One region of the Streptomyces sp. NPDC046122 genome, then DNA from elsewhere that is predicted to be linked to it. Evidence: predicted binding sites of a transcription regulator. Region 1 holds the regulator's gene; the other holds the start of a gene.

Region 1 (11,166 bases):
TCGAAGACCTCGGGGTGGGCCTTCTCGACCTCGTCGAGGAGTACGACGCTGTACGGGCGGCGGCGGACCGCCTCCGTGAGCTGGCCGCCCTCCTCGTAGCCGACGTAACCGGGCGGAGCGCCGACCAGCCGCGCGACGCTGTGCTTCTCGCCGTACTCGCTCATGTCGATGCGGACCATGGCCCGCTCGTCGTCGAAGAGGAAGTCGGCGAGCGCCTTCGCCAGCTCGGTCTTGCCGACGCCGGTCGGGCCGAGGAAGAGGAACGAGCCGGTCGGGCGGTCGGGGTCGGCGATGCCCGCGCGGGTGCGGCGTACGGCGTCCGAGACCGCGCGCACCGCCTCGTGCTGGCCGATCAGCCGCCTGCCGAGCTCGTCCTCCATGCGCAGCAGCTTCTGCGTCTCGCCCTCCAGGAGGCGTCCGGCGGGGATGCCGGTCCAGGCGCCCACCACGTCGGCGATGTCGTCGGGCCCGACCTCCTCCTTGACCATGGTGTCGGTACGGACCTCGGCCTCGGCCGCCGCGGCCTCCTCCAGCTCGCGCTCCAGGCCGGGGATCTCGCCGTACAGCAGCTTGGAGGCGGTGTCGAAGTCGCCGTCGCGCTGGGCGCGCTCCGCCTGGCCGCGCAGGTCGTCGAGTTTCTCCTTCAGCTCACCGACGCGGTTGAGGCCCTGCTTCTCCTTCTCCCAGCGGGCGTTGAGGCCGCGCAGCTCCTCCTCCTTGTCGGCGAGGTCGCGCCGGAGCTTCTCCAGGCGCTGTTTGCTCGCCGGGTCGGACTCGTTCTTGAGCGCGAGCTCCTCCATCTTCAGCCGGTCGACGGCACGCTGGAGTTCGTCGATCTCCAGCGGCGAGGAGTCGATCTCCATGCGCAACCGCGAGGCCGCCTCGTCGACGAGGTCGATGGCCTTGTCGGGCAGGAAGCGGGAGGTGATGTACCGGTCGGAGAGGGCCGCGGCGGCCACCAGCGCGGAGTCCGCGATCTGCACCTTGTGGTGGGCCTCGTACCGCCCCTTGAGGCCGCGGAGGATCGCGATGGTGTCCTCGACGGTCGGCTCGGCGACCAGCACCTGCTGGAAGCGGCGCTCCAGGGCGGGGTCCTTCTCGATCCGCTCCCGGTACTCGTCGAGGGTCGTCGCGCCGACCATGCGCAGCTCGCCACGGGCCAGCATGGGCTTGAGCATGTTGCCCGCGTCCATGGCGGAGTCGCCGCCGGCGCCGGTGCCGACGACGGTGTGCAGCTCGTCGATGAAGGTGATGATCTGCCCGTCGCTCTCCTTGATCTCGGAGAGGACGGTCTTCAGCCGCTCCTCGAACTCGCCGCGGTACTTGGCGCCCGCCACCATCGCGCCGAGGTCGAGCGCGACGAGCCGCTTGTTCTTCAGGCTCTCCGGGACGTCGCCCTTGACGATGCGCTGGGCGAGGCCCTCGACGACGGCGGTCTTGCCGACGCCGGGCTCGCCGATGAGCACGGGGTTGTTCTTCGTACGCCGCGACAGGACCTGCACGACGCGCCGGATCTCCTGGTCACGGCCGATGACCGGGTCCAGCTTGCCGTCGCGCGCGGCCGCCGTGAAGTCGGTGCCGAACTTCTCCAGGGCCTTGTACTGGCCCTCCGGGTCGGCGGTGGTCACCCGGCGTCCTCCCCTGATCTTCTCGAACGTCTCCAGCAGTTTCGCGGCGCTCGCGCCCTCCTGCGACAGTACGTCGCCGGCCTTGCCGCCCTTGGCCGCGATGCCGATGAGCAGGTGCTCGGTGGAGAGGTAGTCGTCGCCCAGCTCCTTCGCCCGCTGCGAGGCGTCGGCGATGACCGCGAGCATCTCGCGGTTGGGCTGCGGTGGGGCGACGGTGGACCCCGTCACGCTGGGGAGCGCGGCGAGTACGCGTTCGGTCCCGGCGCGCACGGCCGCCTGGTCCGCGTCCACGGCGGCCAGCAGGTCGGTGATGTTGGCGTTGTCCTCGCCCGCGAGCAGGGCCAGCAGCAGGTGGGCGGGGGTGAGATCCGCGTGCCCGTCCTTGACGGCCCGGTTGCTCGCCGACTGGATGGCGTCCCGGCTCTTGTTGGTCAGCTCTGCGTCCACTGCGCTCGTTCCTCCTCGGCGGGCGTACTGCTTCCTCAGCCATGACTTGTTCAGCATACGCAAAGTTGAGTCTATTCCACTCAAGGCAAGAAAAGACAGCGCGGTTACCCTGGCGCCATGGCCAACGACCTCGACGTACGGAATCCCAGCCCGGACTACCTCGCCTTCTGGCGCGAGTACCACCTGTGCACGCTGACAACCCTGCGCCCGGACGGTTCGCCGCACGTGGTACCGGTCGGCGTGACGTACGACCCCGAGGCGGGGATCGCCCGCGTGATCACCAACAAGAGCAGCACGAAGGTCGCCAACGTGCTGGCCGCGGGAGAGCAGGGCGCCCGGGTCGCCGTCTGCCAGGTGAAGGGCGGCCACTGGGCGACGCTCGAAGGGCGCGCGACCGTCCGCACGGAACCGGAGCTGATCGCGGAGGCGGTGCGCCGCTACGCCGAGCGGTACGGGCGCACGCCGGCGCCGAACCCGAACCGCGTCCTGATCGAGATCACGCTGGAGCGCGCGATGGGCCGCGCCCCGAGCACGGCCTGACCGGCCGGGGCCCGGGCCGCCCGGGGGCCCGCGGGTCCGGACGCAGCACAGCGGCGCCATCGTGTTCAGGTCCACGATGGCGCCGCTGTGTGGGGGAGCGCCTGGGCGATTGGAACGACGGGGGAATCGCGTCAGGCGCTGCGGGGGGTGGCGGTGCTGGTTTCGGGCTCGATCAGCTGGTGGTCACGCTGGTCGAGATTGACGAAGACCATGCCGTAGCGCACGGCACAGCGAACAGGTTGCGGGGCGCCCCGGGGCTTGCGCAGGCACCGGTAGGCACGGACGTCCTCATCCTCTTCACGCGCGACCAGGATCGGCTCGCCGAACAGGGTGACCATCAGCGAGTCGCCACGGTGGGGAATGGCCGTGACCAGATCGATGAAGTGCCAGCCCGAGCGGTAGGCGGTGGCCATTTCGCGCCTGAAGGTGCGGTCGTCCGGTGGAACGGTCATACGTCCGACTTGGCCGGCGCGGCGTCCCAGCCGAGGTCTGGCGGCGCTTCGGACTGCGCGCCGACCACGCCGCCTCCCGCCGGCTTGCTGTCCCAGGCGAGGTCCATGGTCGTCGCAGCGCCGAGGGCCAGCCCGGCTGTGAAAGCAGTGGCAAGCACCGAGCGAAGCATTCTCTTGTACATGGTCGGCTTCGTCCTCACTTGAAGGGTTTCTTCTCTCCCCGCACCAAGACCATGGCCTATTCGGCCACGTCAACACCACTGGGTCGATGCATCATGTTCCTGCACGTTCAGGACCCTGGGGGGTGGAGTTATGGCCGCAAGTGACTCAAATCAGGCACATCCCCATGCTGTCACCGATTTTTGTGACGAGGGAAGGCGCCTCTACGCCGGTGCGCTGCGCACCGGCCGCATCGCGCGCACCGAGGTGGCACCGGCCCCCTGCCTCATCGAATTCGCCCTGCTGCACCCGGACCCGGACGACGCCAACTGGCTGCGCCCGGTTCCGCCGTCCGCGGCACTGGCGCAGCGGCTGCACCCGATCGAACGCGAAATCCGCGAGCGGCGGCACTTCTCCATCGAACTCACCGATTCTTTTGAGCCGTTCCTGGCCATCAGCGCACAGGACCCTCCGACCACCCACGCGATCACCGTGCTGGAGGGGATCAACCGCATCAATGCGGCCATAGACCTCGCCACGGCCGAGTGCCACACCGAAGTGCTCACCGTCCAGCCGGGCGGCGGACGCAGCGAACACGCCCTCAACGCGGCGCTGGAGCGCGGCCAGGCGCTCATCAACCGCGGCATCAGCATGCGCACGCTGTACCAGCACACCGTCCGGCACAGCCAGGGCACGCTCGCGTACGCGGAGCGCATGGCCGAGGGCAAGGTCGAGATCCGCACCCTGGAGCAGCTCATCGAGCGGCTCATGATCTTCGATCGTACGGTCGCCTTCATCCCCGCGCGGGACGACCGCCAAGTCGCCCTGGAGCTGCGCCACCCCGGCCTGGTCGAGTACCTCGCCACCGTCTTCGAGCAGTTCTGGCAGCGCGGCGTCCCCCTCCAGGAGCGGGTCTCCTACGACCACACGCCCGACGGAATATCCGGCGTCCAGCGCTCGATAGCCAAGCTCCTCGTCGAGGGGTACGTCGACGAGGCCATCGCCCGCCGGCTCGGCATGAACGTGCGGACCGCCCGTGCCCACATCGCCAAGCTCGCCGCCACCCTCGGCAGCGGAAGCCGCGCCCAACTCGGCTACCTCATCGCCCAGTCGGGCATCCTGGACCAGGACCACTGACCGGCCGGCCCCGGGTGCCCCCGGTCCGCTCCGCAGCCGTCGGCTCCGCCGGACCGAGCCTGTCGCAAGTTGGCCTGAAGGTCACGTAGGTCCGTACGAGGCACCGGTACAGTCTGCGCCTTCCCCCATGCCTGCGACTCTCTTCCCCCACCGCCGACCGGGGCTCCGCGGCGCGCCGGAGCGCCCGGGGACGGCGGAAGGCCCGGCGCCCCGCTCACGGGATGCCGGGCCTTCGCGTGCCGAACGGAGCTACTCCGAGGACCTCTTCGGCCGCCAGACGACCAGCGCGCTCGCCTGCTGCACGTCCTCGTACCGGACGAGGTCGCGCCGGTACGACGCGTGGACCTGGGCCTCGCGCTGCTGAAGCGCGGCCGCCGCGCCCTCCACCGCCGTGGAGAGTTCGGCCACGCGCTGCTGGAGCGCGGTCACCTGGTTCTCCAGCTCGATGATCCTCTTGATGCCGGCCAGGTTGATGCCCTCGTCCTGCGACAACTGCTGCACCTGGCGCAGCAGCTGGATGTCGCGGGCCGAGTAGCGCCGGCCGCGCCCGGCCGTGCGGTCGGGAGAGACCAGGCCGAGACGGTCGTACTGCCGCAGGGTCTGCGGGTGCAGACCCGAGAGCTGGGCCGCTACCGAGATGACGTACACAGGCGTCTCGTCGGTCAGCTGGTACGGGTTACGACGCATGCGTGGGTCCATCTCATGCTCCCTTCGCGGCCTGGAACAGCTCCGCCCGCGGGTCCTCCCCGGCGGTCGCCTCACGGTAGGACTCCAGCGCCTCGCGGGCCTTGTCGTCAAGGTCCTTGGGCACCTCGACCTCCACGGTGACCAGCAGGTCGCCGCGGGTGCCGTCCTTGCGGACCGCGCCCTTGCCCCGGGCGCGCATGGTGCGGCCGCCCGGCGTGCCGGCCGGCAGCTTGAGGGTGACGGGCGGGCCGCCCAGCGTGGGGACCTTCACCTCGCCGCCGAGCGCCGCCTCCACGAAGGTGACGGGCACGGTGACGGTGAGGTTGTCGCCCTTGCGGCCGAAGACCGGGTGGGCGTCCACGTGGACCACGACGTACAGGTCGCCCGCCGGGCCGCCCCGTTCGCCGGCTGTGCCCTTGCCGCGCAGCCGGATCCGCTGGCCGTCGGAGACGCCCGCCGGGATCCGGACCTGCATGGTCCGCGACGACTTGGCACGGCCGCTGCCCTTGCACACCTCGCAGGGGTCCTGGGCGATGAGCCCGCGGCCCCGGCAGTCGACGCACGGGTCGGTGAGCGAGAAGCCGCCACCGCCGCCGCGCGACACCTGTCCCGTACCGACGCAGGTCGGGCACACGCGGGGTGTGCCGTTCTTGTCGCCCGTGCCGGAACACGCCTTGCAGGGCGCCTGGCTGGACATCCGCAGCGGGACCGTGGCCCCGTCGACCGCCTCGGTGAAGCTGAGCGTCACCTCGGACTCGATGTCCTGGCCGCGGCGCGGCTGCGTACCCGTACGCGCGCCCGGGTCGGCGCCCCGGTTGAACAGGCCCCCGAACACGTCCCCGAGGCCGCCGCCGAACCCGCCGGCGCCGCCGGTCTGGGCCCCGCCCTGGGCGCCTCCGAAGAGGTCGCCCAGGTCGAAGTTGAAGGTGCCGCCACCGGCGCCCGGGCCCGGCCTGAAGCCGCCGTTCCCGAACAGAGCACGCGCTTCGTCGTACTCCTTGCGCCGCTTGGGGTCACCGAGGACGTCGTTCGCCTCGGAGATCTCCTTGAAGCGGTCCTCCGCCTTGGCGTCGCCCTTGTTGGCGTCCGGGTGGAACTCGCGGGCGAGCTTCCGGTACGCCTTCTTGATCTCGGCCTCGGTGGCGTCCTTCGGGACGCCGAGAACCTTGTAGTAGTCCTTCTCGACGAAGTCCTTCGTGCTCATCCCCGACGTCCCTCCTTCCTGCTGTTCCGTGTACTGCTCCTGGTCACGTCAGCCCTCGTCCGGGCCACCGCTCTCCTCGTCCGGAGCCTTGGCCTCGGGCTCGTCCGCCTTGGCGGGCGTGGCGCCGGGCTGGGGCTCTGCCACCGCGACCCGCGCCGGACGGATGGTCCGCTCGCCGATCCGGTATCCGGGCTGGAGGATCGCGACGCACGTGGTCTCGTCGACGTCCGGCGCGTACGAGTGCATCAGCGCCTCGTGGATCGTCGGGTCGAAGGGCTCGCCCTCCTTGCCGAACTGCTGCAGGCCCATCTTGGCGGCGACCGTCTCCAGCGATTCGGCCACCGACTTGAACCCGCCCACCAGCTCGCCGTGCTCCCGTGCGCGGCCGATGTCGTCGAGGGTCGGGAGGAGTTCGCTCAGGAGGTTCGCCACAGCGATCTCCTTGACCGTGACCCGGTCCCGCTCCACGCGGCGACGGTAGTTCTGGTACTCCGCCTGGAGCCGCTGGAGGTCCGCGGTGCGCTCGTTGAGCGCCATGCGGGCCTGGTCCAGCTGCGCCGTCAGAGCGACGTCCTGTACGTCCCCGGCCGGGGCCGCCGGGCCCGACTCCGCGACGGAGTCGGTCCCCGCCGTTTCGGGCGCGGCGGCCTTCGGTTCGGCGTCTTCGGGAGTGGCGCCGGAAGGGACGTCGGGCTTCTCCTCGAAGCCCGGAGTCTCCTCCGTCATGCGGCGCCTCCCTGACGGCCGGCGTCCTTCTCGTCGTCGACGATCTCGGCGTCGACCACGTCGTCGTCCGCCTTGGCCTGCTCGGCGCCGGGAGCGTCGCCGCCCGCGGCCTGAGCGCCCTCGGCGTTGGCGTACATGGCCTGGCCGAGCTTCTGCGAGACGGCCGCGACCTTCTCGGTGGCCGTGCGGATCTCGGCGGTGTCCTCACCGGCGAGCTTTTCCTTCAGCTCGGCGACGGCGGTCTCCACCTCGGTCTTCACGTCGCCCGGGACCTTGTCCTCGTTGTCCTTGAGGAACTTCTCCGTCTGGTAGACGAGCTGCTCGGCCTGGTTGCGCGTCTCGGCGGCCTCGCGGCGCTTGTGGTCCTCGTCCGCGTACTTCTCGGCCTCTTCGCGCATCCGGTTGACCTCGTCCTTCGGGAGCGAGGAGCCACCGGTGACGGTCATCTTCTGCTCCTTGCCGGTGCCGAGGTCCTTGGCGGCGACGTGCATGATGCCGTTGGCGTCGATGTCGAAGGCGACCTCGATCTGCGGGACGCCGCGCGGGGCCGGCGGCAGGCCCGTCAGCTCGAACATGCCGAGCTTCTTGTTGTACGCCGCGATCTCGCGCTCGCCCTGGTAGACCTGGATCTGCACGGACGGCTGGTTGTCCTCGGCCGTCGTGAAGATCTCGGAGCGCTTGGTCGGGATCGTCGTGTTGCGCTCGATGAGCTTCGTCATGATGCCGCCCTTGGTCTCGATACCCAGAGACAGGGGCGTGACGTCGAGGAGCAGGACGTCCTTGACCTCACCCTTGAGGACACCGGCCTGGAGCGAGGCGCCGATGGCGACGACCTCGTCCGGGTTCACACCCTTGTTGGCGTCCTGGCCGCCCGTGAGCTCCTTGACGAGCTCGGCGACGGCCGGCATACGGGTCGAGCCACCGACGAGAACGACGTGGTCGATCTCGGAGAGCTGGATGCCCGCGTCCTTGATGACGTTGTGGAACGGCGTCTTGCAGCGCTCCAGCAGGTCGGCGGTCAGCTGCTGGAACTGCGAGCGCGTGAGCTTCTCGTCCAGGTGCAGCGGGCCCTCGGCCGACGCGGTGATGTAGGGGAGGTTGATCGACGTCTCGGTGGAGGACGACAGCTCGATCTTCGCCTTCTCCGCGGCCTCGCGGAGACGCTGGAGAGCCATCTTGTCCTTGGAGAGGTCCACACCGTGGCCGGAGTGGAACTGCTTCACGAGGTAGTCGACGACGCGCTGGTCCCAGTCGTCACCACCGAGGTGGTTGTCACCGTTGGTGGCCTTCACCTCGACGACGCCGTCGCCGATCTCCAGGAGCGACACGTCGAAGGTGCCGCCACCGAGGTCGAAGACGAGGATCGTCTGGTCGTCCTTGTCGAGGCCGTACGCCAGGGCGGCGGCGGTCGGCTCGTTGACGATGCGCAGGACGTTGAGGCCCGCGATCTCGCCGGCCTCCTTCGTCGCCTGACGCTCGGAGTCGTTGAAGTACGCCGGAACGGTGATGACCGCGTCGGCCACCTTCTCGCCCAGGTACGCCTCGGCGTCGCGCTTGAGCTTCTGCAGGATGAAGGCGCTCATCTGCTGCGGGTTGAACTTCTTGCCGTCGAGCTCGATGTTCCAGTCGGTGCCCATGTGGCGCTTGACCGACCGGATCGTCCTGTCGACGTTGGTGACCGCCTGGCGCTTGGCAACCTCGCCTACCAGCACCTCACCGTTCTTCGCGAAAGCGACGACGGACGGCGTGGTCCTGGCGCCTTCGGCGTTGGTGATGACGGTGGGCTCGCCGCCCTCCAGAACGCTGACGACGGAGTTAGTGGTGCCCAGGTCGATGCCGACCGCACGTGCCATTTCGATTCCTCCAGCTGACTTGAGTGGAACAGACTCAAGGATGCATGACGGATGCCATCGCGTCAACAGACCTGAGTGCGGTCGACTCAACTCTTATGCGGCCCTTATCGGCATGAGCACGGCACGCCCAGTCCGGGCAGAGCCGCATTTCATACTGAAACCCATGAAATGGTACGCGCATGCTCGCCAAGCGGATCTTCGATCTGGCGGTCACGTCCGCCCTGCTGCCCGTCGCCGCCCCTCTGTTCCTGCTCACCGCCGCGGCCGCCGCCGCGACGTCGCCGGGCCCGCTGCTCGTACGGACCACCCGCGCGGGCCTGGCCGGGCGCCCCTTCGCGATGCTGACGCTGCGCACCGACCCCCGCACCGCGGCCGGCCGGCTGCTGCGCCGGTGCCGGCTGGACGTACTGCCGCGGCTGCTGCACGTACTGCGCGGGGAGATGTCGCTGGTCGGGCCGTGCGCACTGCCGCCCGGTCATCCTTCGGCCACCCGAGCGAGACTGGTGGTGCGGCCCGGCCTCACCGGGCTGTGGCAGGTCGGCGGGCGTTCCGGGCTGCCGTGGGAGGAGATGGACGTACTCGACATGCACTACATCGAGCGGCACTGGCTCGGCCTCGATCTCGCCGTCCTGGCCCGCACCGTGCCCGCCGCCCTCGCCGCCCGGCGCTGAGGGCAGCCTTACGCGACACAGATCACCGCCGGCCCAACTACAGTGCGGCGGCATAAATGGGTACGCTCAGCACGGGCTGAATAAGTTACCGCTTAGTAATCCCACCCAGATGCTCAGCCGTCCCCCCGAATTTCTCACCTCGCAGGCCCGAGGAGCCCCCAATGCAACTCGCCGCGATCATCGTGTCGCTGGTCCTGACCGTGGTCGGCGTTGCGCTCATCGCCCGAGCCGTCGCGCAGATCTACCGGTTCGTCAAGCTGGGCCAGCCCGTTCCCGCGGGCAGCCGCACCGGCAATCCGAAGCAGCGCACGATCACCCTCGCCAAGGAGTTCCTCGGCCACAGCCGGATGAACCGGTGGGGCATCGTCGGCGTCGCGCACTGGTTCGTCGCGATCGGCTTCCTGACGCTGCCGCCGACCCTCGCCCAGGCGTACGGCCAGCTCTTCCAGGCGGACTGGGTGCTGCCGGTCATCGGCGGCTTCCTGCCGTTCGAGATGTACATCGAGTTCATCGGTCTGATGACGGTCGTCGGCATCGTCGTCCTGATGGCGATCCGCCTGCTCAACCTGCCCTCGCGGGCCGGCCGCAAGTCGCGCTTCGCCGGCTCGAAGGCCTGGCAGGCGTACTTCGTCGAGTACATCATCCTGACGATCGGCCTGGCGATCCTGGTGCTGCGCGGCCTCGAAGGCGCGATCCACCACGTGGACGGCTACGACGCCGCGTACTTCGTCTCGTACCCGCTCGTCCTGGCCTTCGACGGGCTGAGCGTCTCCACGCTCCAGACGCTGATCTACTTCACCGCGATGATCAAGATCGGCACGTCGCTGATCTGGATGATCACGGTCTCGCTGAACACCAACATGGGTGTGGCGTGGCACCGCTTCCTCGGCTTCCCGAACATCTGGTTCAAGCGCGAGGACGACGGCTCCACGGCCCTGGGCGCGCTCCAGCCGATGACCAGCGGCGGCAAGGAGATCGACTGGGAGGACCCGGCCGAGGACGCGGTCTTCGGCGTCAGCCAGGTCGAGCAGTTCAGCTGGAAGGGCATCCTCGACTTCTCCACCTGCACCGAGTGCGGCCGCTGCCAGTCGCAGTGCCCCGCCTGGAACACCGGCAAGCCGCTGTCCCCGAAGCTGCTGATCATGTCGCTGCGCGACCACGCCCACGCCAAGGCGCCGTACCTGCTCGCGGGCGGCGGCAAGACCATGGAGGGCGACGAGAAGGCCACCGAGGAGCAGCTGAAGGACGTTCCCGCGTCGGCTCTCGCGGAGGCCGAGCGTCCGCTGATCGGCACGCTGGAGGAGAACGGCGTCATCGACCCGGACGTGCTGTGGTCCTGCACCACGTGCGGCGCCTGCGTCGAGCAGTGCCCGGTCGACATCGAGCACATCGACCACATCGTCGACATGCGCCGCTACCAGGTGATGATCGAGTCCGCCTTCCCGTCGGAGGCCGGCACGATGCTCAAGAACCTGGAGAAGAAGGGCAACCCCTGGGGTCTGGCCAAGAAGCAGCGCGTCGAGTGGACGAAGGAAGTCGACTTCGAGGTCCCGATCGTCGGCAAGGACATCGAGGACCTGTCCGAGGTCGAGTACCTCTACTGGGTCGGCTGCGCCGGCGCCCTGGAGGACCGGGCGAAGAAGACCACGAAGGCCTTCGCCG
Region 2 (11,166 bases), on a different contig from region 1:
TTGGAGTTGGCCTCCGCCACCGACCCGGGCAGATTCAGCGTCGGCGCGTCCCCCGCCACCGGTACGGCGGGCGGCGCGGCGGTCGGCGGCGCGGGCGGCAGCAGCGCGTCGGGCAGGACCACGACGGCGGCGACGCCGCCCTGCTTCTGCTCGCGCAGCGTGACGCGGACGCCGTGCCGGGCCGCCAGCAGCGCGGCCACGTGCAGGCCGATGCCTCCGTCGATGCCGTCGCCCGGCTCGTACGGGGCGGGGTCGGCCAGTCGCGCGTTCAGCTCCGTGAGCCGGTCGGACGGAACGCCGATGCCCTCGTCCTGGACGGAGAGCATGACCTCGCCGCTCTCCAGCAGCCAGCCGGAGAGCTCGACCTTGGCGTCCGGCGGGGAGAACGAGGTGGCGTTCTCCAGCAGTTCCGCCAGGAGGTGGCTGAGGTCGTTGGCGGCGAAGCCCGCGACCTGCGCGCGCGGCGGGACGGACTGGATGGCCACCCGCTCGTACCGCTCGATCTCGCTGACGGCCGCGCGCAGCACGTCGACGAGCGGCACCGGGTTCTGCTGCCCCTGCCCGTGCTCCGTACCGGCGAGGACCAGCAGGTTCTCGCCGTGGCGGCGCATGACGGTGGCCATGTGGTCGAGCTTGAAGAGGGTGGCGAGGCGCTCCGGGTCCTGCTCGCGCTCCTCCAGGCTCTCGATGACGCCCAGCTGGCGCTCGACGACGCCCAGGGTGCGCAGCGAGAGGTTGACGAAGGTGGAGTGGACGGTGTGGCGCATCCGCTCCAGCTGCGCGGTGGTCTCGGCGACCTGCTCCTGGAGCTCGGCGCGCTGGGTGGCGAGGGTCTCGCGCTGGCCGATGAGGTGCGTACGGTCGCCGGCAAGCTTCTCCGCGCGGGCGCCGACGTCGGCGAGCCGGGAGTGCAGGGTGTTGAGGGACCGTACGACCTGGGCGAACTCGTCGTTGCGTCCGGTGAAACGGACCGGCTCGACCGGCTCGGACCCGGGCTCCGGTTCGGCGGCCAGCCGGGCGGCGCCGAGGCGCAGCACGGCGAGCGGCCGGGTGAGCGTACGGGCGACGGCGGTGCTGACGCCGACGGCCACCAGCAGGCAGGCGCCGGCCAGGGCGATCCGGATCTCCAGGGCGGTGACGTCGTCGTCGCGGAGCTGGGAGAGCCGGTTGACCTGCGCGGAACCGAGGGAGGACTCGACGCCGCGCATGAGGTCGATACGGGCCGACAGGGCGGCCTCGGCCTTCGCGCGGTCCGTGCCGAGCTCGTCGTCGGAGAGCTGGGGCTGGTCGGTGAGGCGCGTGAGGAACTGCTCGGCGTTCTTGACCTCGGGGCCCGTGACGGTGGTTTTCAGGGACTCGCGGGCGCTGTGCCCCGCGACCTGGTCGAAGTCGGCGAGGGCGGCCAGTTCGCGTACGCGCGACTGCTGGGCGGCGGCGGTCAGCGCGTTGCGGGTGCGGACGCTCTCGGAGTCCGGGTCCTCCTCGGCGGGCACCAGGAGCCCGGTGACGGGGTCGACGCGGTTGCCGGTGTTCTCGCGCGGCACGGACAGCGCGGCGAGCAGCAGGCCGCGGGTGGCGGCGGCCTGGTCGACGGCGTGGCCGAGCGAGGCGGGCGCGCGGGTGGCCTCGGCGGCGCGCGGGGGCGTCTTGTCGGCCAGCTCCTCGGCGAGGTCCTGGAGCTTCCCGATCACCTCGGTGTACGCCTTGTGGGCCTCCAGCGCGGTGCCCTTGCCGGTCAGGGCCTCGCGGCGGATGCCGGGGATCCCGGCCAGGTCGCGGCGCAGCCCGGTGGGGGCCGCCGGCTCGATCTCGTCCATCTGACGGTCGACGCGGGCGGTCCGGCTCTCCGAGGGCCCCTTGCCCTTGCCGCCGTCGCGGCCGGCCGCGATGTACGCGGTGACGTCGTCGCGTTCGTCGGCGAGGGAGTGGGCGAGGGTGACCGCCTGCCGGTTCAGCTCGGCGAGGGTGACCAGACGCTGCGACTCGGAGAGTTCGGAGGAGGCGCTGAGGATGGCAGGGGTACCGGCGGCGAGGACGGTGACTCCGACGAGGGCGACGCCGGCGACCAGCCGGCTGCGTACCCGTACGGTGCGTTCGGTCCGCTCGCCGTTGCCGCTGTCGCCCCGAGTCCGCTTCTTCTGCACCGGTGCTCGCATTCTTGCTTGACTCGTCTGCTCACATGACCGAGGTGACGACTGGTCACACAGGAACGCCCCACCCCAGTTGCAGAACTCGAATGACTTCAGACCATTCCAGTGCTTTTGGGAAGAAGGCACGCAGCACGCGCTCCGCCACCTGAACGAGTGAACATCAATCGGGAGTTGGCGAACAACTCCCGGCACGGTTCGTCTCACGGGCGCGCGGAGTGCCGGTTGGAACTTCCGCCCGGCCTTTGGCAGGATGCGCCCCCGCAGCTTCGCGGAGCAACCCATTCCACCCATAAACCCGCGCCTCACCTGCTGGTGCGGGCCAATTGACGCCCATGGCACGGCCTTCGGGGGGGTCCCCGGGGCCTCGGGCAGACTGGGCCGCATGCGCTTCGAACTGGCCACGGCCCCCGGAGACCCCGAACGCCCCAACGAGGACTGGGCGTCTGTCGCCCTGCCTGCCGACGGACAGGGCGGGGCGCTCGTCCTGCTGGACGGTGTGACGCCGCCGGGGAGCGAGTACGGGTGCGTTCACGCGGTCCCCTGGTTCACCGCCCGACTCGGTGGAGCGTTGCTCGAATTGTCCGCTTCGCGCCGGGATTTGACACTGTCGGAGGTCCTGGCGGAGGCGATTCGCCGGACGGCCGACGCCCACCGCGACACCTGTGACCTTTCTCACGTCCGCACGCCCCAGGCGACGGTGGTCCTGGCGCGCTGGGGTGCGGAGGAGATCGAACACCTGGTGCTGTCGGACTCGGCGCTGCTGCTGGAGGCCCCGGACGGCACCGTGCGCGCGGTCCTCGACGACCGCCTCGACCGGGTCCCGCCGGAGATCCTCGCCTCCCTCGCGGCGACCGACGCCCTGCGCAACGCCGAGGGCGGCTTCTTCACGGCGGCCGCCGACCCCGCGGCGGCCGACCTGGCAGTGACGGGGGTGAGCCCGCGGGCGGAGGTGCGGGCGCTGGCTGCACTCAGCGACGGGGCGTCGCGGTGGGTGGACATGTTCGGCGAGGGGGACTGGGGGCAGTGCGTGGGCGTACTGCGCAAGGAGGGGGCGCAGGGCCTGATCGACCGCGTCCGGGCGCTGGAGCGGGGCCGGTCGGCCACGCCGCTGGTACGCCGGTGGAAGCAGCACGACGACGCGGCGGTGATCTACGCGGAACTGTGACGGCGGCCCGCGCGCACCCCACGCCCCACCCGGCGCACCCGCGCGTCAGGGCGCTGGGGGGGTGCCGCCCTTCAGCGCCGCTCCCTCTCCGGACCCCGCGCACGCCTCACCCCTCCGCCCGTGCGTTCAGCTGGTGCAGCAGCCGTGCGAGCTCCGCCACCTCCGCCCGGTCCCAGCCCGCCAGCTTCCGCACGTAACGGGCCCGCCGCGCGTCCCGGACCCGCCGGAAGCGGGCCCTGCCCTCCTCCGTGAGGGCCACCAGCGAGGCGCGCCCGTCCGCCGGGTCGGGTTCCCGCGTGACCAGGCCGAGCTCCTCCAGGGCGCGCAGCTGCCGGCTCATCGTCGCCTTGCCCACGCCGAACCACGCCGCCAGGTCCGTGGCCCGCTGCCGGTCCGCCTCGTCGAGCCGTACGAGCAGGCCGTACGCCGCCGGCTCCAGCTCCGGGTGGACCTCGCGCGCCATGTCGCCGGAGGAAGCCCGGGCCCTACGCAGAAAGACGGCCAATTCGCGTTCCAGCGCGAGGAATTCGGGGTCCCCGCCGCTTCCCCGCACCGCGCGCCCGTCATCCGCTTTTCCGCTTCCGTGCACGTCAGCCATAGCGCGCTTTCCTCACCCCGAAGTCTTCTTTCACCGGCGTCCATTGCCGCAGCTCCGCCAGTATTTCGCAGGAGTAGACCAACGGCGGCACCCGGATCCCTTCCGGCGCCCCGTCTCCCCGAGCGGCTTCAGCGGCTTCAGCGGCTTCAGGGATCAGGCACCCGGCGCCACTCCCGCACCGACCCCCGGCCGGAAGCCGCGAGGGGGATCAGGACGCCGGGCGAGCTCCCGGCCGGCTGGGGCGTACGGACCAGGTGTCCGTACACGTCCAGTGCCCACGACATGTTCGTTCAACGAGGCCCTCGACCGCGCACAGGCCCCTGAGGCCGACCCCCGCCCTCGACCGCGTACAGGCCCTGGCTACGGCTGCCCGCGCTCCCGGCGGTCGGACCGGCGCGCGCGTCGGCCTCAGGCCACGGCCCCGGCCCCGGCTCCGTCACCCTCCTCGCCCCCGGGCAGCCGCGCGACCGCGGCGACCACCGCCAGCAGGGACGCGTCCCCGGCGAGCGGGTGCGTCGTCGCGGTGGCGATGAAACCGGCGTCGCTCAGATGCGTGAGCAGCAGGCCCTTCTCCCGGGCGATCTGCTCGGGGTCGGGCGGGGCGTAGCAGAGCACCAGGCTCCCCGCCGGACGGAGCAGCCGGGCCACGGCGTCCAGCTCCCGCGCGGCCGGTCCGGTCCAGAAGACGTTGACGTCGACCGCCAGGACCTTGTCGAAGCGGCCGAGCATGTCGGTGTCGGCGTCCGCCAGGGCCGTGTGCAGGAACGAGGCCCGGCCCGCCGACACGGCTTCGGCGTTGCGCTCGCCGGCGGCCGTGACCGCCACGTCGGAGCGGTCGAGGCCCACGTACTCGCCGTCCGGCAGCTTCTCCAGGATCAGCCCCGCCGCGATACCGCGCCCGCAGCCGATCTCCAGCACACGGTCGTCCGGGCGTACGTCGAGAAGGCCGACGGCCACCGTGAGCCGCTCCGGTACGCGCATGCCGCCACCTCGCCGTCGCTGTCGCCCCCGGCTGTCGCCCTCCCCCGCTGTTCGCGTCCTACCTCCGTTGTATCCGATTACCTCCCCTTTCGCGCGGAAGGAGACCGTCGCCGCCCCCCGAGGAGAGCCCTCTCAGGCGCGGAAGGGGACCATTTCCCGCCCTCCCCGGGGAGCGCGCAGGCCCCCCGCGCCCTCTGTCGAGAGGGCCGGGGGGCCTGCAACGGCCGGGCCACCGGCTGCGTCCGTCACGCCGCCGCCGGCACCCGTACCTCTGCCGGGGACAGGGCGATCTCCAGGACCTGGCGGACGTCCGTCACCGGGTGGATCTCCAGCTTGTCGAGGATCTCGGCCGGGACGTCGTCCAGGTCGGCCTCGTTGCGCTTCGGGATCACGACCGTCGTCGTACCCGCCCGGTGCGCCGCCAGCAGCTTCTGCTTCAGGCCGCCGATCGGCAGAACGCGCCCGGTCAGGGACACCTCGCCCGTCATCGCCACGTCCGGACGGACCAGCCGCCCGGACAGCAGCGACGCGAGAGCCGTCGTCATGGTGATGCCCGCGCTCGGACCGTCCTTCGGCACCGCGCCGGCCGGGAAGTGGATGTGCACACCCCGGTCCTTCAGGTCACCGACCGGAAGCTCCAGCTCCGCGCCGTGCGAGCGGAGGAACGAGAGCGCGATCTGCGCGGACTCCTTCATGACGTCGCCGAGCTGACCCGTCAGGGTGAGCCCCGCGCCGCCCGTCTCCTCGTCCGCGAGCGACGCCTCGACGAAGAGCACGTCACCACCCGCACCCGTGACCGCGAGACCCGTGGCCACGCCCGGAACCGCCGTGCGGCGCTCCGACGGGTCCTGGGCGGACTCGGGCACGTGGTGGGGCCGGCCGATCAGGGCGCGGAGGTCACCGTCCGTGACCATGAAGGGCAGCTCCTGCTCGCCGAGCTCGTGCTTGGCCGCCACCTTGCGCAGGAGGCGCGACACCGAGCGCTCCAGGTTCCGTACGCCCGCCTCACGGGTGTACTCCCCCGCCAGCTTCCGCAGCGCGGACTCGTCCAGCGTCACCTCGCCCGGCTCCAGACCCGAACGCTCCAGCTGGCGCGGCAGCAGGTGGTCGCGGGCGATGACGACCTTCTCGTCCTCCGTGTAGCCGTCGAGCCTGACCAGCTCCATGCGGTCGAGCAGCGCCTCGGGAATGGCCTCCAGGACGTTGGCGGTCGCGAGGAACACCACATCCGACAAGTCGAGCTCGACTTCCAGGTAGTGGTCACGGAACGTGTGGTTCTGGGCGGGGTCGAGCACTTCGAGCAGCGCTGCCGCCGGGTCGCCCCGGAAGTCGGACCCCACCTTGTCGATCTCGTCGAGGAGGACGACCGGGTTCATGGAACCCGCCTCCTTGATGGCGCGCACGATCCGTCCCGGAAGGGCCCCCACGTACGTACGGCGGTGTCCGCGGATCTCCGCCTCGTCCCGTACGCCGCCGAGCGCGACCCGCACGAACTTGCGTCCCATGGCGTGCGCGACCGACTCGCCCAGCGACGTCTTGCCGACGCCGGGCGGCCCGACCAGGGCCAGCACCGCGCCGCCCCGACGCCCGCCGACCACACCGAGGCCGCGCTCGGCCCGGCGCTTGCGCACCGCGAGGTACTCGGTGATGCGCTCCTTCACGTCCTCCAGACCGGCGTGCTCGGCGTCCAGAACCGCCTTGGCGCCCCGGATGTCGTACTGGTCCTCGGTCCGCTCGGTCCAGGGGAGTTCCAGGACGGTGTCCAGCCAGGTCCGGATCCACGATCCCTCGGGCGACTGGTCGGAGGAACGCTCCAGCTTGTCGACCTCCTTGAGGGCGGCCTCACGGACCTTCTCGGGCAGGTCGGCGGTCTCGACGCGGGCCCGGTAGTCGTCGGACTCGTCCTCGCCCTCCTTGCCGTTGATCTCGCGCAGTTCCTTGCGCACGGCGTCGAGCTGACGGCGCAGCAGGAACTCCCGCTGCTGCTTGTCGACGCCTTCCTGCACGTCCTTTGCGATGGACTCGGCGACGTCCTGCTCGGCGAGGTGCTCGCTCAGCCACTTCACGGCGAGCCGCAGGCGGACCACCGGGTCGGCGGTCTCCAGCAGCTCGACCTTCTGGGCGGTGGTGAGGAATGGCGAGTAACCGGAGTTGTCGGCGAGGGCGGACACGCCGTCGATCTGCTGGACGCGGTCGACGACCTGCCAGGCGCCGCGCTTCTTCAGCCAGCTGGTGGCGAGCGCCTTGTACTCCTTCACCAGCTCGGTGACGGCTCCGGGAAGCGGGTCGGGCACCGTCTCGTCGACACCCGTGCCCTCCACCCAGAGCGCGGCGCCGGGCCCGGTGGTCCCGGCGCCGATCTGGACGCGGCTGCGGCCGCGGATCAGGGCGCCGGGGTCGCCGTCGGAGAGCCGCCCGACCTGCTCGACGGTGCCCAGGACGCCGGTCGCGGCGTACGTGCCGTCGATCCGCGGAACGAGAAGCACCTGCGGCTTGTTGCCACTGGAACGGGCAGCGGCCTGCGCGGCCTCCACCGCGGCGCGTACGTCCGTGTCGGACAGGTCCAGGGGCACCACCATTCCCGGCAGCACGACCTCGTCATCGAGCGGCAGCACGGGCAGGGTGAGCGGGTTGGACGACGATGCCATGATCTCCCCTTCGGCAGTGAACTTGAGCTATGCCGACTCAATGCTCCTGCGCGACCGAATGTTCCCGAGGGAGGAGCGCGTTCGCTGTGGGCGATCAACGCGCAGGGGTGCATGCCATCGCGGGGGTGGACGGCGGAGAACTCCAGTAATAGCCTCAGCGCATCAGCAGTCCTTACGAACCCATGGCCGTCACGAGCGTCCATCACCTAACTGCTATCTGCTATCTGCTATCCGCATGACAGGAGTCCGCATGACCGGCGCCCCCTTCGCTTCGACGCCCGATGCGATCCGCGCGTGGGTGGACGGCTGGGTCGTGTCGCGGGGAACCGCCGAACCGGTACCCCAGCCCTGGGGGCTGACCATCGACGTAGGACTTCCGCACCACTCCACCCGCCACGTCCTGACCGACGCCGACGAGGGGACTGTCCGCAAACTGGCCGAGGCGTACGCCGCACCGGGCGTCTGCCTCAAGATGTTCCTGCCGCCGGAGACCGTCGCGCCGTGGCTCGGCCCGGAGTGGGCGTCGGACGGCCCCGGCTGGCTGATGACGACAGCCCTGAGCCCGGCGGCCCGGCCGGCCGGATGCACCCCGCCGGACGGATATGCGCTCAGATCCTGGGAGCGGGGCGGCGTGACCCGCCTGCTGGTCGTCGCCCCCGACGGCGGGTTCGCGGCGCGCGGCCAGGTGGCGCCGACCGGCCGGACGGCCGTGGTCGACCAGGTGGAGACGGCCCCCGCGCACCGCCGGAAGGGACTGGGCGCACTGGTGATGCGGACGCTCCAGCGCGCGGCGTACCAACAGGGCGCGAGGGTCGGCATCCTGGGCGCGACACCGGAGGGACGCGGCCTGTACGAGTCGCTGAACTGGCAGGTGTACGCCCCGCTGGTGGGCGTAACCCACGCCACTGCGCGGAGGTAGGCCGAGGTAGGCCGAGGTGGAAAAACGGCCACTGGGGTGCGGAGGGCGGTCCCGGACCGCCGCCAGCGCCGGATCGAACTCCCCGTTGCTTCTGGGGGGTTTGGGCACAATCCGACGACCCGCCCCCAACTCGCCGGCCCGATCAGTCACATCCGCGTCGCTCCCGGTCACCACATGCGCGTTCCGACCGGCCAAGGCGGCCCCCACACCAGAAACAACCACCGCCACAGGCCCAACCGTCAATCCCTCAAAACGTTTGTCGCCGCCCTCCTCGCAACGCCAGGATGAAGTCAATGACACCCCCCCACCCCCCAACCGAACAGAGCGCCGCACGCCCCCGGAGGTTTTTGCCATGGCCATCCAGGCTTCCGTTCCGTACGCCACCACTCTCGACCGGCGCGAGGGGCCGTTCGGTGAGGTCGTTCTGCGGGAGCGTGGGGAGCACTTCGAGATCATCGCCAACGGGTGTTTCCTGATGGACACGTCCGACGGCCGCTCCGAGCGCCTCCTCGTCGACGCCGCCCTGGCCGCACTCCCCGCGTCCCGCCCCTCGCCCGCCCTCCTCATCGGCGGGCTCGGGGTCGGCTTCTCGCTCGCCCGGGCGGCCTCGCAGGAGCGGTGGGGGCGGATCGCCGTCGTCGAGCGGGAGCAGGCGATCATCGACTGGCACCGCCAGGGGCCGCTGTCGCGGATTTCCGGTGAAACTCTCGCCGATTCGCGATGCGAGATCATTCACACCGATCTAGTGGATTACGTCAGAGAAAACCGGATCGGGAGCGTTGGTACGGACCAGAGTGCGTACGACGCGCTCTGCCTCGACATCGACAACGGGCCCGACTGGACGGTTACCGACGACAACGCCAATCTCTATTCACCGCAGGGACTTGCGGGGTGCATGAGGCGGCTGCGACCTGGCGGAATCCTCGCCGTGTGGTCGGCCCAGCCGTCCCCCGCATTCGAGGATGCGTTGCGGAATGCCGGATTCAACTTGGTTAGGACTGAAGAGATCCAAGTTGCCCGGGGCGTTCCTGACGTGGTCCATCTCGGGGTTCGCCCTGCGTAGCCGGGACGCAGTCGGTGCATCTACGCTGCTGCCCTACACGTGGGATTGAAGAGACCTCCCAGGGGCGGGGCAATGGAGCAGACACACACCAGCCACAACGGCCTCGCGGCCACTCCGGGCGCTCAGCGCCGGGTGCTGGTCGTCGAGGACGACGCGACCATCGTCGACGCCATTGCCGCGCGACTTCGCGCCGAGGGCTTCCAGGTGCAGACGGCGGTCGACGGTCCGGCGGCGGTGGACGCCGCCGAGGCGTGGCAGCCCGACCTGATGGTTCTCGACATCATGCTGCCGGGTTTCGACGGCCTCGAGGTCTGCCGCCGCGTGCAGGCGCAGCGGCCGGTGCCGGTTCTGATGCTGACGGCGCGCGACGACGAGACCGACATGCTGGTCGGGCTCGGGGTCGGCGCCGACGACTACATGACCAAGCCGTTCTCCATGCGCGAGCTGGCGGCCCGGGTGCACGTCCTGCTGCGCCGCGTCGAGCGGGCGACGCTCGCCGCCTCGACGCCGCGCAGCGGCATCCTGCGCCTGGGTGAGCTGGAGATCGACCACGCGCAGCGCCGCGTGCGGGTGCGGGGTGACGACGTGCACCTGACGCCGACCGAGTTCGACCTGCTGGTGTGCCTGGCGAACACGCCGCGCGCCGTGCTCTCGCGCGAGCAGCTGCTCGCCGAGGTGTGGGACTGGGCTGACGCGTCGGGCACCCGGACCGTCGACAGCCACATCAAGGCGCTCCGGCGGAAGATCGGCGCGGAGCGGATCCGTACGGTCCACGGAGTGGGCTACGCACTGGAGACCCCGCCGGCATGACGCGGCGGGAGAACGGGCTGACGGCATGACGCGGCGCGGGAACGGGCTGCGTCCCTTCTCGATCAAGACCAAGCTCGGCACGCTCGTCGTCGTCTCGGTCTTCATCACCACCGGGCTCATCCTCGTCGCGCTGCGGACCAAGACCGAGCTGCGGTTCATCACGGTCTTCTCGGTGATCGCGTCGATGCTGATCACCCAGTTCGTGGCGCACAGCCTGACCTCCCCGCTGGACGAGATGACGACGGTGGCGAAGTCCATCGCGCACGGCGACTACACCCGGCGGGTGCGCGGCGCGGGCCGCCGTGACGAGCTGGGCGACCTGGCGGCCACGATCAACCGCATGGCGGACGATCTGGAGGCCGTGGACCGGCACCGCAAGGAATTGGTCGCCAATGTCTCCCACGAGCTGAGAACCCCCATCGCGGGGCTGAGAGCGGTGCTGGAGAACGTCGTGGACGGGGTCTCCGCCGCCGACCCCGAGACGATGCGTACGGCGCTGAAGCAGACCGAGCGCCTCGGGCGGCTGGTGGAGACGCTGCTCGACCTGTCCCGGCTCGACAACGGCGTCGTACCGCTGAAGGCGCACCGCTTCGAGGTCTGGCCGTACCTCTCGGGCGTGCTCAAGGAGGTCAACGTGATCGCCTCGCAGCGCGGTCTGGCCTCCGGCTCCGGCAGCCATACGCGTACGGACGTGCATCTGCACCTGGACGTGTCGCCGCCCGAGCTGACCGCGCACGCGGACGTCGAACGGCTGCACCAGGTCGTCGCCAATCTGCTCGACAACGCGGTCAAGCACAGCCCGCCGCACGGCCGCGTCACCGTGCGGGCCCGG

The links. The regulator HspR, encoded in region 1, represses chaperone genes until heat shock. The targets are predictions, from matches to a motif close to TTGAGNNNNNNNNNCTCAA.
Region 2: lon (endopeptidase La) is a predicted target of HspR. The motif match lies at 7,565-7,583, and genes of this name have one in related genera.

The regions. Positions count from the first base shown of each region.
Region 1 covers NZ_JBWKLQ010000004.1:569,624-580,789, forward strand. The annotation lists gene clpB (ATP-dependent chaperone ClpB) at 1-2,075, opposite strand, end outside; gene AC07FK_RS15780 (pyridoxamine 5'-phosphate oxidase family protein) at 2,193-2,615, shown strand; gene AC07FK_RS15785 (Rieske (2Fe-2S) protein) at 2,747-3,067, opposite strand; gene AC07FK_RS15790 (hypothetical protein) at 3,064-3,225, opposite strand; gene AC07FK_RS15795 (helix-turn-helix transcriptional regulator) at 3,380-4,363, shown strand; gene AC07FK_RS15800 (heat shock protein transcriptional repressor HspR) at 4,613-5,062, opposite strand; gene dnaJ (molecular chaperone DnaJ) at 5,064-6,254, opposite strand; gene grpE (nucleotide exchange factor GrpE) at 6,303-6,980, opposite strand; gene dnaK (molecular chaperone DnaK) at 6,977-8,833, opposite strand; gene AC07FK_RS15820 (sugar transferase) at 9,013-9,504, shown strand; gene AC07FK_RS15825 ((Fe-S)-binding protein) at 9,666-11,166, shown strand, end outside.
Region 2 covers NZ_JBWKLQ010000001.1:480,978-492,143, forward strand. The annotation lists gene AC07FK_RS02115 (sensor histidine kinase) at 1-2,156, opposite strand, end outside; gene AC07FK_RS02120 (protein phosphatase 2C domain-containing protein) at 2,533-3,315, shown strand; gene AC07FK_RS02125 (MarR family winged helix-turn-helix transcriptional regulator) at 3,422-3,913, opposite strand; gene AC07FK_RS02130 (SAM-dependent methyltransferase) at 4,322-4,894, opposite strand; gene lon (endopeptidase La) at 5,140-7,542, opposite strand; gene AC07FK_RS02140 (GNAT family N-acetyltransferase) at 7,793-8,461, shown strand; gene AC07FK_RS02145 (spermidine synthase) at 8,814-9,524, shown strand; gene AC07FK_RS02150 (response regulator transcription factor) at 9,597-10,334, shown strand; gene AC07FK_RS02155 (HAMP domain-containing sensor histidine kinase) at 10,360-11,166, shown strand, end outside.